DNA from 2 places in the Microbacterium protaetiae genome. Region 1 is predicted to be linked to the other one. Evidence: predicted binding sites of a transcription regulator. Region 1 holds the regulator's gene; the other holds the start of a gene.
The links. Region 1 encodes HrcA, which represses chaperone genes, less so after heat shock. Its sites were predicted from a motif close to TTNGCACTCGNNNNNNNCGAGTGCNAA; they were not measured.

Region 1 (7,522 bases):
CCGCTCATTCTGGCCGGGCTGCGCATGGTGGTCGAATCGCAGCCCGATATGCGACTCGTGGGCGAGGCCGGCGATGGTGCGCAGGCGGTGGCGCTGGCGCGCGCGACATCGCCCGACGTCATGCTCATGGATGTGCGGATGCCGGGGATGGACGGAATTCAGGCGACCGCGGGCATTCTCGCGGCAGGCGTGACGACCCGAGTGCTCATGCTGACCACGTTCGATGTCGACGGCTACGTGTACGACTCCCTGCGTGCGGGGGCCAGCGGCTTTCTGCTCAAAGACACTGGTCCCGAGCAGTTGATCGCCGGAATCCACACCGTCGCCGCGGGAGACATGCTGCTCGCACCGGTGCTGACACGCCGGCTGATAGAAGGGTACGTGCACCGGCGTCGGGTTGTTGAGGGCCGCCCCGGTCCGCTTGCTCAGCTCACCGACCGGGAACGCGACGTGCTGAGGGCCATCGCCGATGGGCTCAGCAACGTCGAGATCGGTCGAAGGCTGTTCGTCTCCGAGGGAACCGTGAAGACGCATGTGAGCCGCATCCTCGCCAAACTCGGGCTGCGTGATCGGGTGCAGGCGGTGATCGCCGCGTATGAGTACGGACTTGTCGAGCCCGGGCGCCCCGGCGCGTGAGCCACGCGTGCACTCCGCTCACAGCCTGGCCTCGCTAGGCTGAAACGCATGCGTCGAGGGACCTTCCGTGACGAGACGGTGGACTATGCAGCGGTCGGAGCGACCCAGGCGCCCGATCTCATGCAGTACCCGCCCGAGCGCAGTCGTCCGGCGCAGGAATCCTGGCGGCTGGGCAGTGGCGAAGATCGCTTTCGTACGGCCTCGGAGGCCGTGCTGTCGTGGCGCGCGCAGCGGGACGGCGGGTTGAGCGTGACCGACGTGCGTCCGGCTGCCGGACCGATGTACTCCGGCGTGAGTTTCGACGCCGAAGGCAACGCGATAGCGCCCAGCAAACTCGAGGCCGATCAACGCTTCGACGCCGATGGCACACCGTGGGTGAGCTCGGGGGCCACCGTGCACCTGCGCGGCCGGGTCAAAGGGCTCAAGGCCGGCGGCGAGCTGCGGGTGATCCTTGCCATCGAAGAGCCGCGCCGCGTCGGGTTTCTCCTGGGCACTGTGAGCGACACCGTCGTCAGTGGCGAGGAGTCGTTCATGGTCGAGTGGTATGAGAACGACGAAGTGTGGTTCACCGTGCGTGCGTTCGACGCGCCGCGGTCGTTCTTCTACAAGGTGATGCCGTGGCTGATCACCCGCCGGCGCAAGGCGCTGTTCCAGCGCTACCTGCGCGCGATCTCGCCCCTGTACGCGACTCCGGCCTGATGGGCTCGGCTCTGCCGATCGGCGACCCCGCCCCCGCCGACGGCTTGCTGCCGGCAGACCTGCCGGTCGACGCCGCCGCGCCCTTCAGCGTGTATCTGCACGTGCCGTTCTGCCGGGTGCGCTGCGGCTACTGCGACTTCAACACCTACACCGCCACCGAGTTGCGCGGCGCGCGGCAGGATCAGTACGCCGACACCCTGCTGCGCGAGATCGGCTTGGCGCGCGCAGTGCTGGATGCTGCCCACGGCCGGCGCGCGGCATCCACTGTCTTCTTCGGGGGAGGGACGCCGACGCTTTTGCCGCCTGGAGACCTCGCGCGCATGCTCGCCGGCGTACGCGACGCGTTCGGAATCGCCGAGGGGGCCGAGGTCACCGTCGAGGCGAACCCCGACACCGTGACCGACGCGGTGGTCGACGAGCTGGCGGCGGCGGGGGTGACCAGGCTCTCGGTGGGCATGCAGTCGTCGGTGCCGCACGTGCTGGCAGCGCTGGATCGCACGCACGACCCGGCCAATGTGCGCACGGCGGTCCGGGCCGCGCGGCGCGCGGGCCTGGATGTCAGCGTCGACCTCATCTACGGGGCGCCGGGGGAGTCGCTGGAAGACTGGCGCAGCTCGGTGACCACGGCCGTGGCGCTGGAGCCCGACCACATCTCGGCGTACGCGCTGATCATCGAAGAGGGCACAAAGCTCGCGCGGCAGATCCGCCGCGGCGAGGTGCCGGCGCCCGACGACGATCTGCAGGCAGACATGTACGAGCTCGCCGACGCGGCTCTGGCCGAGGCGGGCTTCGACTGGTACGAGGTGTCGAACTGGGCGCGCGGTGAACGGCACCGCTCGCGCCACAATCTCGCGTACTGGCGCGGCCACGACTGGTGGGGGTTCGGCCCCGGGGCCCACAGTCACATCGTGGGACTGCGGTGGTGGAACGTGAAGCATCCCGCCGCCTATGCGCAACGGCTCGCGGCCGGCACGTCGCCGGCGGCCGGGCGAGAGAGACCCGATGCTGTGGCCCGCACTCTGGAATCGGTGCTGTTGCGCACCCGGATTCGGGAGGGGATGCCGCTGGTCGAGCTCGATGCGGCACATCGGGATGCCGTGGCCGGTCTGATCGCCGACGGCCTTGTCTCGGGTGCTGACGCCGTGCGCGGGCGCATCGTGCTCACGGTGAAGGGACGCCTGCTCGCCGACGCCGTCGTGCGGGCGCTGACCGACTGACGAGATTCATGCGACGCGCGGTGCGCGCGTGGCCGAGCGATCCCCCAGGCGCACTCGCTAGAATTGGCACTCGAACCGGATGAGTGCCAGCAGAGAAAGGAGCACCCATGGTCACCGAGCGCGGACTGCAGGTGCTCCAAGCCATCGTGCAGGACTACGTCGAGACCCGTGAGCCTGTCGGCAGCAAGCGCATCGTCGACCGGCACGCGTTCGGCGTTTCGGCGGCCACGATCCGCAACGACATGGCGCTGCTCGAAGACGAAGAGCTGATCGCCGCCCCGCACACCTCGTCGGGGCGGGTGCCCACCGACAAGGGCTACCGCGTCTTCGTCGACCATCTGGCCGAACTGCGGCCGCTGAGCCCGGCGCAGCGCTCGGCGATCACGACTTTTCTCGACGGCTCGACCGACCTCGACGACGTGCTCACCCGCACGGTCCGGGCCCTCACACGGCTGACCGGACAGGTCGCCATCGTGCAGTACCCGTCGTTCGCGCAGGCCAACGTCACGCACGTCGAGCTCGTCGATCTGGGCGCCGCACGGCTGTTGGTGATTCTCGTCACCGACACCGGGCGCGTCTCGCAGCGCATCGTGACGCTGCCCGTCGAACTTGACGAGGTGGATGTCGCGCAGCTGCGCGCCCGCGTCTCGGTGTTGATCACCGGCCACAGCGTGGGCGACGGGGCACAGGCTGTCGGTGGGCTGCTGGCCGCGATCGCCGGCGCGGCGGCGCCGACGCGCCTGGATCCCGCGCTGCAGACGGTGCTCGGTCTCGTCTCCGAAGAACTCGAGGAGTTCCGGCAAGACCGCCTGCTGATGGCCGGCACCGCCAACCTCGCGCGTGACGAGGCCGACTTCCGTGGCTCGATCTACCCGCTGCTCGAAGCCATCGAGGAGCAGGTGACACTGCTGCGCCTGATGAGCGAGATGGTCGCCGATCAAGAGGGGCTGGCCGCGTCGATCGGTCGCGAGAACGCGCCGTTCGGCCTGGCCGAGGCATCCCTCGTCGTCGGCGATTACGACGCGGCACGTGCGCGGGGAAGAGTCGGTGTGCTCGGCCCCACTCGCATGGACTATCCCACCAACCTCGCGGCGGTGCGAGCCGTCGCGCACTACTTGAGCACGTTGCTCGAAGAAGACGAGTCGGGGCACTGACCCCGGCGCAGACGAACCCGCGGCGCTGGCGCGGGCAGGAAGGCGAATGTGGCTGACCAGGACCACTACCAGGTGCTCGGCGTGTCGCGCGAGGCGACCCCCGACGAGATCAAGAAGGCATACCGGCGACTCGCTCGTGAGCTGCATCCCGATGTGAACCCGGGTGCGGAGGCCGAAGAGAAGTTCAAGCTCGTCACGCACGCCTACGACGTGCTCAGTGACCCCGAGCAGCGTCGTCGCTATGACATGGGCGGTGACTCTCCCTTCGGTGGTCAGGGCGGCTTCGGCGGCTTCGGCGACATCTTCGAGACGTTCTTCGGCGCAGCCGGCGGCGGCGGGCGGGGCGGGCAGCCACGGTCGCGCCGTGAGCGTGGGCAAGATGCCCTCGTGCGGGTGACCCTCGAGCTGGGTGACGTCGTGTTCGGCGTGCACCGCGACATCGAGGTCGACACCGCCGTGCTCTGTGAGACGTGCGACGGCTCATGCTGCCAGCCGGGCACCTCGCCGGTCACCTGTGAGATCTGCCACGGTTCCGGTCACGTGCAGCGTACGGTGCGCAGCCTGCTGGGCAACGTGGTCACGAGCGCCCCGTGCACCGTCTGCCAGGGCTATGGCACCACCATCCCGTACCCGTGCGCCACGTGCCAGGGGCAGGGTCGGGTGCGGGCGCGTCGGACGGTGTCAGTGGACATTCCGGCGGGCGTCGAATCAGGGCTGCGGTTGCAGATGCCCGGGTCGGGTGAAGTGGGTCCGGCAGGTGGCCCGAACGGCGACCTCTACCTCGAGATCACCGTCGCCCATCACGACGTGTTCAGCCGAGAGGGCGATGACCTGCTCGCCACTCTCGACGTGTCGATGCCCGACGCCATCCTCGGCACCACGACCACCATCGAGTCGCTTGACGGACCTGTCGATCTCGAAGTGCGCCCCGGCGTGCAAAGCGGCGACATCCTCACGATCAAGGGACGTGGCATCACGCCCCTGCGCGGTTCGGGGCGTGGCGACCTGCGCGTCGGTGTGCACGTGGTGACCCCCACGCGCCTCGACGCGAAAGAGCGGGCGCTCATCGTCGACTTCAAGAAGAAGACGAAGGCGCCCGACCCGAAGCTCGCCGAATTTCAACAGGGGCTTTTCGCGCGCCTGCGCGATCGCTTCCGGAACAGCTGATCCGTGGCGCTGCACTTCGTGGTGGATGAGGCCACCGACGCCCGCGTCGGCGACCGTGTCATGCTCACCGGTGCAGAAGCACACCATGCCGCCACGGTGCGACGCGTGCGCGCGGGCGAGACGATCACCCTCGGCGACGGGCGGGGGGCGTGGCTCACGGCGGTGTGCGAAGACGTCACGCCACAGCAGGTCGCGGTGCGGGTGACCGCCCGCGAAGACGTACCGGCCGCCTCCCCGCGTGTCGTGCTGGTCCAGGCGCTGGCGAAGGGCGATCGTGACGAGCTGGCCGTGCAGGCGGCCACCGAGCTCGGTGTCGACGAGATCGTGCCGTGGCAGGCTGCCCGCAGCATCTCGCGCTGGGAGGGCGCCAAACAGGCCAAGGGCCGCACTCGCTGGCAGAGCATCGCCCGCGAGGCAGCCAAGCAGGCGCACCGCGCCTGGATTCCCGAGGTCGCCGAGGTCATCACGACCCGTGCGCTGATCGGCCGAGCTGCGGCATCCCGCCTGGTCGTCCTCGACCCTGCGGGTACGGTGCCGCTGAGCGGGCTCGACGTCGGCGACGGCCGAGACATCGTGCTGGTGGTCGGCCCGGAGGGCGGCATCGCGGCCGAGGAACTGTCCGCGTTCGCCGAAGCCGGTGCCGTGATCGCCGCGCTCGGTTCGACCGTGCTGCGTACCTCGACCGCAGGCCCGGCGGCCCTCGCGGTGGTGAGCACCCGCCTCGGGCGCTGGTGATGCTCGCTCAATGACCGATGGCGGCTCATAGACTGGACCCATGAGCGAACCCTCGATCTTCACGCGCATCCTCAACGGCGAGATCCCGTCTGAGATCGTCGCGCAGACCGACACTCTCTTCGCCATCCGTGATATCGCACCCAAGGCGCCGGTGCACCTTCTCGTGATCCCGAAGACGCAGCAGTACCGCGATGTCACCGAGCTCGCCGCCGGCGACCCGGCGCTGCTGGTGCAGATGATCGAGCTGGCGAACACGCTGGCCGCCGAGCACTCCGACGGCGACTTCCGCCTCATCTTCAACACCGGTGCGAACGCGGGACAGACCGTGTTCCACGTGCACGCGCACGTATTGGCCGGGGGCCTGGACGAATCGAGCATGAATGCCGGATGACGCAGCCGCCGTCGAGCGGATCTACGCCGACGGCATCGCCATGGTGCAGCTGCTCGGGCCGCAGGACCGACTGCTGCGCGTTGTGGAGCGCGAGCACCCCGATGTTGACGTGCACGTGCGCGGCAACGAGATCACGCTGTCCGGCGACGCGCCCGCGGTGGCCGCCGCCCGCACCCTTGTGGAGGAACTCATCGCCATGGCCCGCGCCGGTCAAGGGCTCGACCCGCTCGACGTCGTCTCGTCGAACCGGATGCTGCAGTCCGACGCCAACCTGCGCCCGTCAGAGGTGCTCGGCGAGGCGATCCTGTCCTCGCGCGGCAAGGTGATCCGCCCCAAGACCGCCGGGCAGAAGGCATACGTCGACGCCATCGACGAGAACACCATCGTGTTCGGCATCGGCCCCGCCGGCACCGGCAAGACCTACCTGGCGATGGCCAAAGCCGTGCAGGCCCTGCAGCGCAAAGAGGTCAGCCGTATCATCCTGAGTCGTCCCGCCATCGAGGCGGGGGAGCGGCTCGGCTTTCTGCCGGGCACCCTCACCGACAAGATCGACCCGTACCTGCGGCCGCTGTACGACGCGCTCAACGAGATGATGGACCCTGAACTGGTCCCGAAGCTCATCGCGAGCGGCACGATCGAGGTGGCACCGCTGGCGTACATGCGCGGGCGCACCTTGAACGACTCGTTCGTCGTGCTCGACGAGGCACAGAACACCACGCCCGAGCAGATGAAGATGTTCCTCACCCGGCTCGGGTTCGGCACGCGCATGGTCGTCACCGGCGACATCACCCAGATCGACCTGCCACAGTCGGCGTCGGGGCTGCGCCTTGTCACCCGGGTGCTCAAAGACATCGACGACATCCACTTCGCGACCCTGACCAGCCAAGACGTCGTCCGGCACACACTGGTGGGGCGCATCGTGGACGCCTACACCGAATACGACGAGCGCCGTCTGGCCTCACGCCGTGAGCGCGATGAAGCCGAAGAGTTCGCCAATCGTGCCGAGCGACGCGGCGCGCTGCACCCGCGCGCACCGCGTGACCACCAGCAGAGGCGAGGACGAGCATGACCATCGAGATCACGAACGAATCGGGTTTCGTCGTCGACGAGGCCAAACTGCTGCGGTTGACCGAGCACAACCTCGCGCAGCTGCACGTCAGCCCCGACGCCGACGTGGCCATCCTCATCGTCGACGAGGGTGCCATGGAAGCACTGCACGTGCAGTGGATGGACGAACCGGGGCCAACCGACGTGCTGAGCTTTCCGATGGACGAGCTGCGTCCGGGCACCGCCGACATGCCGACACCGGCGGGACTTCTCGGCGACATCGTGCTGTGCCCGCAGGTCGCTGAGACCCAGGCCGAGCAGGCGGGCCACTCCACTCTCGACGAACTCATGCTTCTGACCACCCACGGGCTGCTGCACCTGCTGGGCTTCGACCACGCCGAACCCGACGAAGAGCGCGAGATGTTCGGCCTGCAGCGCGATCTGCTGCTGAGCTTCCATACCGCGGAGCGCCGCAA
Region 2 (7,522 bases), 930 kb from region 1:
CGACGTCGATGCCATCGTGATGCAGGCCGACTTGCGCCGAAGTGACGTCGCCCCGGCGTTCAAAACTCAGCCAGAATCGACGCAGACGGCCGAAAACAGGTCGGAATCGGCCGTGCGGGCCGAAACTCGAGGAGTTCTGAACGCCGCACGGCCGGACCTGAACGCCGCACGTCCGGAACGGAACGCCGAACGGCCGGAACGGAACGCCGCACGGCCGGAAGGATCGGCGCAATGACCCGCGAACCGCTTGTTCTGGGCATCGAGACCAGCTGTGACGAGACCGGCATCGGCATCGTGCGCGGCCGCACGCTGCTTTCAAACACCATCGCCAGCAGCATGGAGCAGCACGCGCGCTACGGCGGGGTGATCCCCGAGGTCGCCGCGCGTGCGCACCTCGAGGCGCTGCAGCCCTCGATCGAGGCGGCGCTGGCCGAGGCCGGTGCGAACCTCGGGCTGCCCGGCCCGCTGCCGCTGAGCGATCTCGACGCGGTGGCCGTGACCAGCGGCCCAGGCCTTGCCGGAGCCCTCATGGTCGGCGTCGGGGCCGCCAAGGCGCTCGCCGTCTCGCTCGAGAAGCCGCTGTATGCCGTGAACCACCTCGTCGGGCACATCGCCGCCGACATCCTCGACACCGAAGCGGGGCCCCTGGAGTATCCGACCGTCGCGCTGCTCGTCTCGGGTGGGCACACCTCGCTGCTGCTCGTGCGCGATGTGACCACCGACGTCGAACTGCTCGGCGAGACGATGGACGACGCAGCCGGCGAAGCCTTCGACAAGGTCGCCCGCATTCTCGGGCTGCCCTACCCCGGCGGCCCCGAGATCGACCGTGCGGCGGCATCCGGTGATCCGCAGGCCATCCGCTTTCCGCGCGGGCTGTCGCGGGCCTCTGACCTCGATCGCCACCGCTACGACTTCTCGTTCTCGGGGCTGAAGACGGCCGTCGCACGCTGGATCGAACAGCGCGAAGCGGCCGGCGAGGCAGTGCCGACCGGGGATGTGGCAGCGAGCTTCCGCGAGGCGGTCGTCGATGTGCTGGTGACCAAGGCCCTCGACGCCTGTGCGCGGCACGATGTGCCCCGGCTGCTTTTGGGAGGCGGGGTCATCGCCAACCGACGACTGCGGGATGTCGCGCTTGCGCGCGCCGCGGACGCCGGAGTGACGGTGCGCATCCCGCCGCTGTCGCTGTGCACTGACAACGGAGCGATGATCGCCGCACTTGCCGCGCAGCTGATCGCTTCGGGACGCGAGCCGTCCACTCTCGCGTTCGGCGCCGACTCGACCCTGCCGGTCACGCAGATTCAGGTGGCACAGCGATGAGCGACGAGAAGGAACAGGCAGCCCCGCACATCGAGACCTCGCCGGCGTCGCCCGAGATCGAACTCGGTATGGGTGATGCGGCACTTCCCGGTGCCCACAAGGGCGGGTTCCAGCGGCTGCCGACCGCCCCCGTCAACCTGCCGGCGACCGATGTCGGCCCCAGCGAAGACCTTCCCCCGCTGCCCGACGCCGAGTGGGTGGCGCCGGTCCGGGTGCGGCACGGAATGAGCGGCTGGGCGCTGGGTCTTGCCGTCATGGCCCTGGGTGCGTCGTTCTTCGTCGGCTGGACGTTCCCGCTCGGACTCGCCGCGGCCATCGTGTCGATTGTCGCGCTGCGCCGCCCGTGGGACAGCCGGGTCGTCGCCGGCTGGGCGCTGGCGCTGAGCATTCTGTCGGTGCTGTACAGCGCCGGATGGCTGCTGTGGCTTGCGCACCAGCAGCACCTGGTCAGCTGAGCGTCACTGCACCCGGTCGGCGAGGACGGCGAGGTGACGCTGGCCCACCCGGGTCAGGATCAGGGTCGCCGACCCCTCGCCGCGCAGCGCGAGCTTGCGGCGGAACGCCGCCGGGTCGACATCCATGCCGCGCTTCTTTATCTCGACGGTGCCGATGCCCCGCGCGCGCAGCGCGGCACTGACGGTCTTGGCGTGCGCGGGCATCGTCTCGCGCACCCGGAACGACTGCACGAACGGGCTGGTCAGCGCGGCATCCCCGGTGATGTAGGCGATGCGCGGATCGAGCATGCCCCCTTCGAGCTGCCGGGCGAGAGTGCCCACCAGCCGCGCGCGGATGACGGCGCCATCGGGCTCATGCAGGTAGGCGCCCAGCTCGCGCACCTCGGCGTCGGGTGCGTCGTCGGCGGCGGTCAGCTCGTGCACCTTGTCGCCGCGCAGCAGCAGCGCCGCGCGGCGCACGCCGTCGCGCGCGAGGGCGCCGGTCCACACGACGAGCTCGACGACGGTGCCGTCGGCGCTCACCCACTGCGTCTCGGCGTCGGCGGGCAGGGCGTCCCGATCGTGGCCCGGGCCGAGTTTGATGCCGGTGGGCAGCGTCGCGGCGACCTCGAAGGCCCACCCGAGCGGCGGCGAGTAGTCGTCGGGACCCACCCGCCGGGTCTCGCGATGCCCGGCCGCACGTCGCGCCGGATCGAGCCACAGCGCGTCGACGTCGTGGGGGAGGGATGCCTCGGCCCGGCCGTGTCGCACCGTGACGGTGTCGCCGAACACGGCCAGGTTGTACGCGGCGATCGCCGCCGTGACCTCGTCGGCGTCGACGGCCGTAACCTGAAGACCCGCGGCAGCGAAGGCGAGAGCGTCGCCGCCGATGCCACAGCCGAGGTCGGCGACCCGCGTGATTCCGGCGGTGCGCATGCGTGAAGCGTGGTGGGCGGCCACAGTCAGCCGGGTGGCCTGTTCCAGCCCCGCGCGGGTGAACAGCATCCGCCCGGCGAAGTCGCCGAACTTCGCGACCGCCTTCGCGCGCAGGTGCGCCTGGCCGACGACGGCCGAGACGAGGTCGGGGGAATGACCGGCCGCGCGCAGCCGCGAGACGGCGCGCGCGGCATCCGCCGTCGACACGACCGGATCGAGCGTGTCGAGCAGGCTCAGCCCGGTGGGGGTGAGCAGTGCGGTCAGCTCGCTCATCTGCATCGTCCCAGCGTATGGGAGAGGTTCGTTGGCACTCGCGTTGCGAGAGTGCCAATTCATTGCCTAAACTGATGTCAGCACTCTCGATGTCTGAGTGCTAACGAGTCTTCAGTCTCAACGAAGGAAGAGGTAGACCGTGTCGGTTTCCATCAAGCCGCTCGAGGACCGCATCGTCATCAAGCAGGTCGAGGCCGAGCAGACCACCGCGAGTGGCCTGGTCATCCCCGACACCGCCAAGGAGAAGCCCCAGGAGGGCGAAGTCATCGCCGTGGGCCCCGGCCGCATCGATGACAATGGCAACCGCGTTCCGCTCGACGTCGCCGTCGGCGACCGCGTGCTGTACAGCAAGTACGGCGGGACCGAGGTCAAGTTCGGGGCCGACGAGTTCCTCGTGCTGTCGGCCCGCGACGTGCTCGCGGTCGTCGTTCGCTAGCTCGATTCGCCGGGCGAGTGCTCTCGCCCACCCCGTACGAGGACCCCGGATGCTGCGGCATCCGGGGTCCTCGTCGTCTGTCTAGGCTGGTGCAGTGAGGCAGACCAGAAGCGCGGCGACCACGGGCGGGTTCTACGCCTTCGCTGCCTACCTGCTGTGGGGTCTGTTTCCGCTGTACTTTCTGCTGCTGCTGCCCTCGACTCCGTGGGAGGTTGTCGCCTGGCGGGTGCTGCTCTCGCTGGTCTTCTGCGTCGTCGCGCTGAGCGTGACCCGGGGCTGGGGAGCGTTCGCGCGCATCGCGCGGCAGCCGCGACTGTTGGGCTGGACGGCCGCGGCCGGCATCCTCATCTTCGTCAACTGGACCGTCTACCTCGTCGCGACTCTCACCGGACACGTCATCGAGGCGAGCCTGGGCTACTTCATCAATCCGATCGTGACGGTGCTGCTGGGCGTGCTTGTGCTGCGTGAGCGGCTGCGCCGGGCGCAGTGGGTGGCGATAGCGATCGCGGTGGTGGCGGTGGGCGTGATCATCGTCGGATACGGCCAGGTGCCGTGGATCTCGCTGGCACTCGCCTTTTCGTTCGGCCTGTACGGCCTGACCAAGAACCGCGTCGGCGGCACGGTCGACGCGGTGAGCGGGCTGACCCTGGAAACGGCATGGCTGACCCCGGTGGCGGCGGGAATGCTGATCTGGGTCGGCACGGGCTCGGGCCTCACCCTGGGCACCGCCGGGGCCGCCCACGCCGTGCTGCTCCTGCTGGCCGGGGTGGCCACCGCGGTGCCTCTGCTGCTGTTCGCCGCCGCGACTCGGCGCGCCCCGCTCAGCCTCATCGGACTGCTGCAGTTCCTCACCCCGATTCTGCAGTTCGTCACCGGCGCGGTCATTCTGCACGAGGCGATGCCGACCGAACGGTGGATCGGCTTCGGCCTGGTGTGGGTCGCGCTGGTCGTGCTGAGCATCGACTCACTGCGTGCGGCACGCCGCACCCGCGCGGCCGGCGTCGGCAACGACGTCGCCGAGATCGCCTGAGCGGTCGGCTCCCCGGCTCGCTACCGCCAGCGGCCGAGGGCCCACGGCTGCGGGTCTGGCGTGCGGTGTCGAGCAGCGGCATCCGGTTCGATGACCCGGCCGGCTTGCGCATCGCCGAAGCCCGGCTCGGTGACAGCTTCGGGCAGCTGCAGCGCGAACAGCGGGATGCTCACATGCACGAGCGGGCCGATGCACAGTGCGACCGCCAGGGTGCCCCAGCCGACGTTGCCGCCCAGCAGCCAGCCCACCGCCAGCACGGTCGCCTCGATGCCGGTGCGCACGAGCCAGATGGGCAGCCCGGTGCGGGCATGCAGTCCGGTCATGAGTCCGTCGCGGGGGCCCGGGCCGTGCTGGGCTCCGATGTAGAGTCCGGTCGCGGCGGCGATGAGCACCAGGCCGGCGGCGAACAGCAGCACCCGCGCCCAGAGCGCCTGAGGCTGCGGAATCACCCACAAACCGAACTGGGCGGCCGGCCCGATCAGCAGCACATTCAGCACCGTACCGATGCCGGGGCGCTGTCGCAGCGGAATCCACAGCAGCAGCACGAGGGCGCCGACGAGGTTGGTGACGAGTCCGAACGGGATGCCGGTGTGCAGCATGATTCCCTGGGCGAACACATCCCACGGCTCGATGCCGATGGTGGCCTGCATCATCGTGGCGATCGCGATGCCGTAGAAGAACAGCCCGACCAGCAACTGCACGAGTCGACGGCCGCGCGAGGCGGGGCGGCGGCTCAGCGGCTTGGGCTCGAACGCCGGCAGCGCCGGCCAGGCGCGGCGGCGCGATGTCGCAGGAGCGACAGAGTCCGACTGGATTGGCTGCATAAGAGGCATCCAATCGTGAAAATACCCTGGAGAAGTAGAGCCAATCTGACTAAAGTGGCCTGATGGCGATCATGGCTATCGGCGCGCACGCGCTTCTCGACCTGCTCGGCGAGTGGCGGGGCAGCGGCGCGTCGTATGAGGCGCTGGCCGACCGCATCCGGCTGCTGGTCATCGACGGCCGGGTGGGCTCGGGCGTGCGGCTGCCGGCCGAGCGTGAACTTGCCGCCGAGCTCGAGATCAGCCGGACCACCGTCACCGCGGCCTATCAGCGGCTGCGCGAGCAGGGGTTCGCGCTCAGCCGCCAGGGCTCGGGTACGCGCACCGCGCTGCCTGGGGGCGCTGCCTCGCCGACGGTGCCCGAGACGGGGCTGCTCGACTTCTTGAAGGCCGCGCTGCCGGCGCCTTCGATGATGCTGGATGCCGTGGCCGAGGCATCCACTCAGCTCGCGCCTCTGCTGCTCGACTCGGGTTACGAGACGATCGGGCTGCCCGTGCTGCGCGAGGCTGTCGCCCGGCGCTACACCGAGCGCGGGCTGCCCACCGACGCCGACCAGGTGCTCATCACCGTGGGCGCGCAGCAGGCCATCGCCCTCATCGGCCGCGCGCTGGTGCGCCGCGGCGACCGTGCGCTGATCGAGGTGCCGACGTACCCGCATGCTTACGACGCCATCGGCGCGGCGGGGGCGCGGATGGTGACCGCTCCGGTGTCGGTGGACTCGCCCGAGGGGTGGGACGTGGAGGCGTTCGAGTCGGCGATGCGCCGCACGAGCCCCGCCATCGCGTATCTGATGCCCGATTTTCAGAACCCGACCGGGCGCTCGATGTCGCTGGCGGTGCGTCGGCGGCTGCTGGATGCGGCCGCGGCGCAGGGCACGATCCTGGTCGCCGACGAGACTCCCGCCGAGCTCGACATCGACCGGCCCGAGACCTTTCCGCCCCTGGCGGCCACGGCGGGCGGCGGGGCCCGGGTGATCACGATCGGGTCGGCGAGCAAGACGATGTGGGGCGGACTGCGGGTGGGATGGGTGCGTGCCGAGCGGGCGATGATCCGTCGGCTGCACGCGGTGCGGGTGAACATGGACCTGGGCACCCCGATCATCGATCAGCTCGTCGTGGCGTCGCTTTTCACGCGGTTCGACGAGGTGCTCGCCCAGCGTCGGGCAGCTCTGGCGGCCGGTCGTGCGGCGATCGAGCGGATAGTGCCGGCGGCATTCCCCGACTGGACGCTGCCGCATGTGCACGGCGGGCTCGCGGTGTGGGCCCACATCGGCGCGCCGGTGAGCTCGCAGCTGGCGCTGGCCGCGCGCAGCGAGGGTCTGCTGGTCACGGCCGGGCCGCGATTTGGTCTCGACGGCGCGTTCGAGCGGTTCCTGCGGTTGCCGTTGACCTCCACCGGCCCGCAGGTCGAACAGGCCGTCGCGGCACTGCAGCGCGCGTGGCCGGCCGCGGCGCGGCATCCCCTCTCCGATGCGGGGGCGCTCACGGGGGTCGTCTGAGCGGGCGGGCCGGGGGTTCTGCGGGCGGCGGGGTGCCCGCAGGGGCGGTGCGTTCTGCGGGCGGGCACTCACACGCGTGCCAGGCCCGCGCGGGCGGCGCGTTCTGCGGGCGGCGGGCACTCGCACGGGCGGCGGGGTGCCCGCAGGGGCGGGCGGCGTCTGAGCTGCGGCATCCCTCGGTCTCTGCGGGAACAAAGCCGGCTCGCCGACGCTTAGACTTGACAGGGCAGGGAATGCCTCTCTCGCGCCCGGTCGACGACAGCCCGCCCCCGGCTCTCGGGTGGCTTTCAGGAGGAATCAATGGAACAACCCGACCCGTTCGGCTTCGTCGGTCTCACCTATGACGACGTTCTGCTCCTGCCCGGGCATACCGACGTCATCCCGAGCGAGGCCGACACCTCCTCGCGCGTGACCCGGCGCATCACGGTGGCCACTCCGCTGATCTCGGCGGCCATGGATACCGTGACCGAGGCGCGCATGGCCATCGCCATCGCGCGACAGGGCGGGCTCGGCATCCTGCATCGCAACATGTCCATCGCCGATCAGGCGAGCATGGTCGACCAGGTCAAGCGCAGCGAGTCGGGCATGATCACCAACCCGATCACGACCACCCCTGATGCCACGATCGAAGACGTCGACGCGCTGTGCGCGCAATACCGCATCTCGGGTCTGCCGGTCGTCGACGACGGCGGACGACTTGTCGGCATCATCACCAACCGCGACATGCGGTTCGTCTCGGGCTTCGAGCGCCAGACCACGAAGGTGCGCGACGTCAT

Region 2: groES (co-chaperone GroES) is a predicted target of HrcA. The motif match lies at 2,992-3,018, and genes of this name have one in related genera.

What each region holds. Positions count from the first base shown of each region.
Region 1 covers NZ_CP035494.1:3,463,779-3,471,300, reverse strand. Annotated here, with positions in the region: gene ET475_RS16190 (response regulator) at 1-636, shown strand, start outside; gene ET475_RS16185 (DUF1990 family protein) at 685-1,335, shown strand; gene hemW (radical SAM family heme chaperone HemW) at 1,335-2,552, shown strand; gene hrcA (heat-inducible transcriptional repressor HrcA) at 2,660-3,706, shown strand; gene dnaJ (molecular chaperone DnaJ) at 3,755-4,873, shown strand; gene ET475_RS16165 (16S rRNA (uracil(1498)-N(3))-methyltransferase) at 4,877-5,608, shown strand; gene ET475_RS16160 (HIT domain-containing protein) at 5,649-5,999, shown strand; gene ET475_RS16155 (PhoH family protein) at 5,989-7,068, shown strand; gene ybeY (rRNA maturation RNase YbeY) at 7,065-7,522, shown strand, end outside.
Region 2 covers NZ_CP035494.1:606,096-613,617, reverse strand. Annotated here, with positions in the region: gene rimI (ribosomal protein S18-alanine N-acetyltransferase) at 1-235, shown strand, start outside; gene tsaD (tRNA (adenosine(37)-N6)-threonylcarbamoyltransferase complex transferase subunit TsaD) at 232-1,317, shown strand; gene ET475_RS02675 (hypothetical protein) at 1,314-1,772, shown strand; gene ET475_RS02670 (class I SAM-dependent methyltransferase) at 1,776-2,966, opposite strand; gene groES (co-chaperone GroES) at 3,100-3,396, shown strand; gene rarD (EamA family transporter RarD) at 3,491-4,426, shown strand; gene yczE (membrane protein YczE) at 4,447-5,250, opposite strand; gene yczR (MocR-like transcription factor YczR) at 5,313-6,746, shown strand; gene guaB (IMP dehydrogenase) at 7,047-7,522, shown strand, end outside.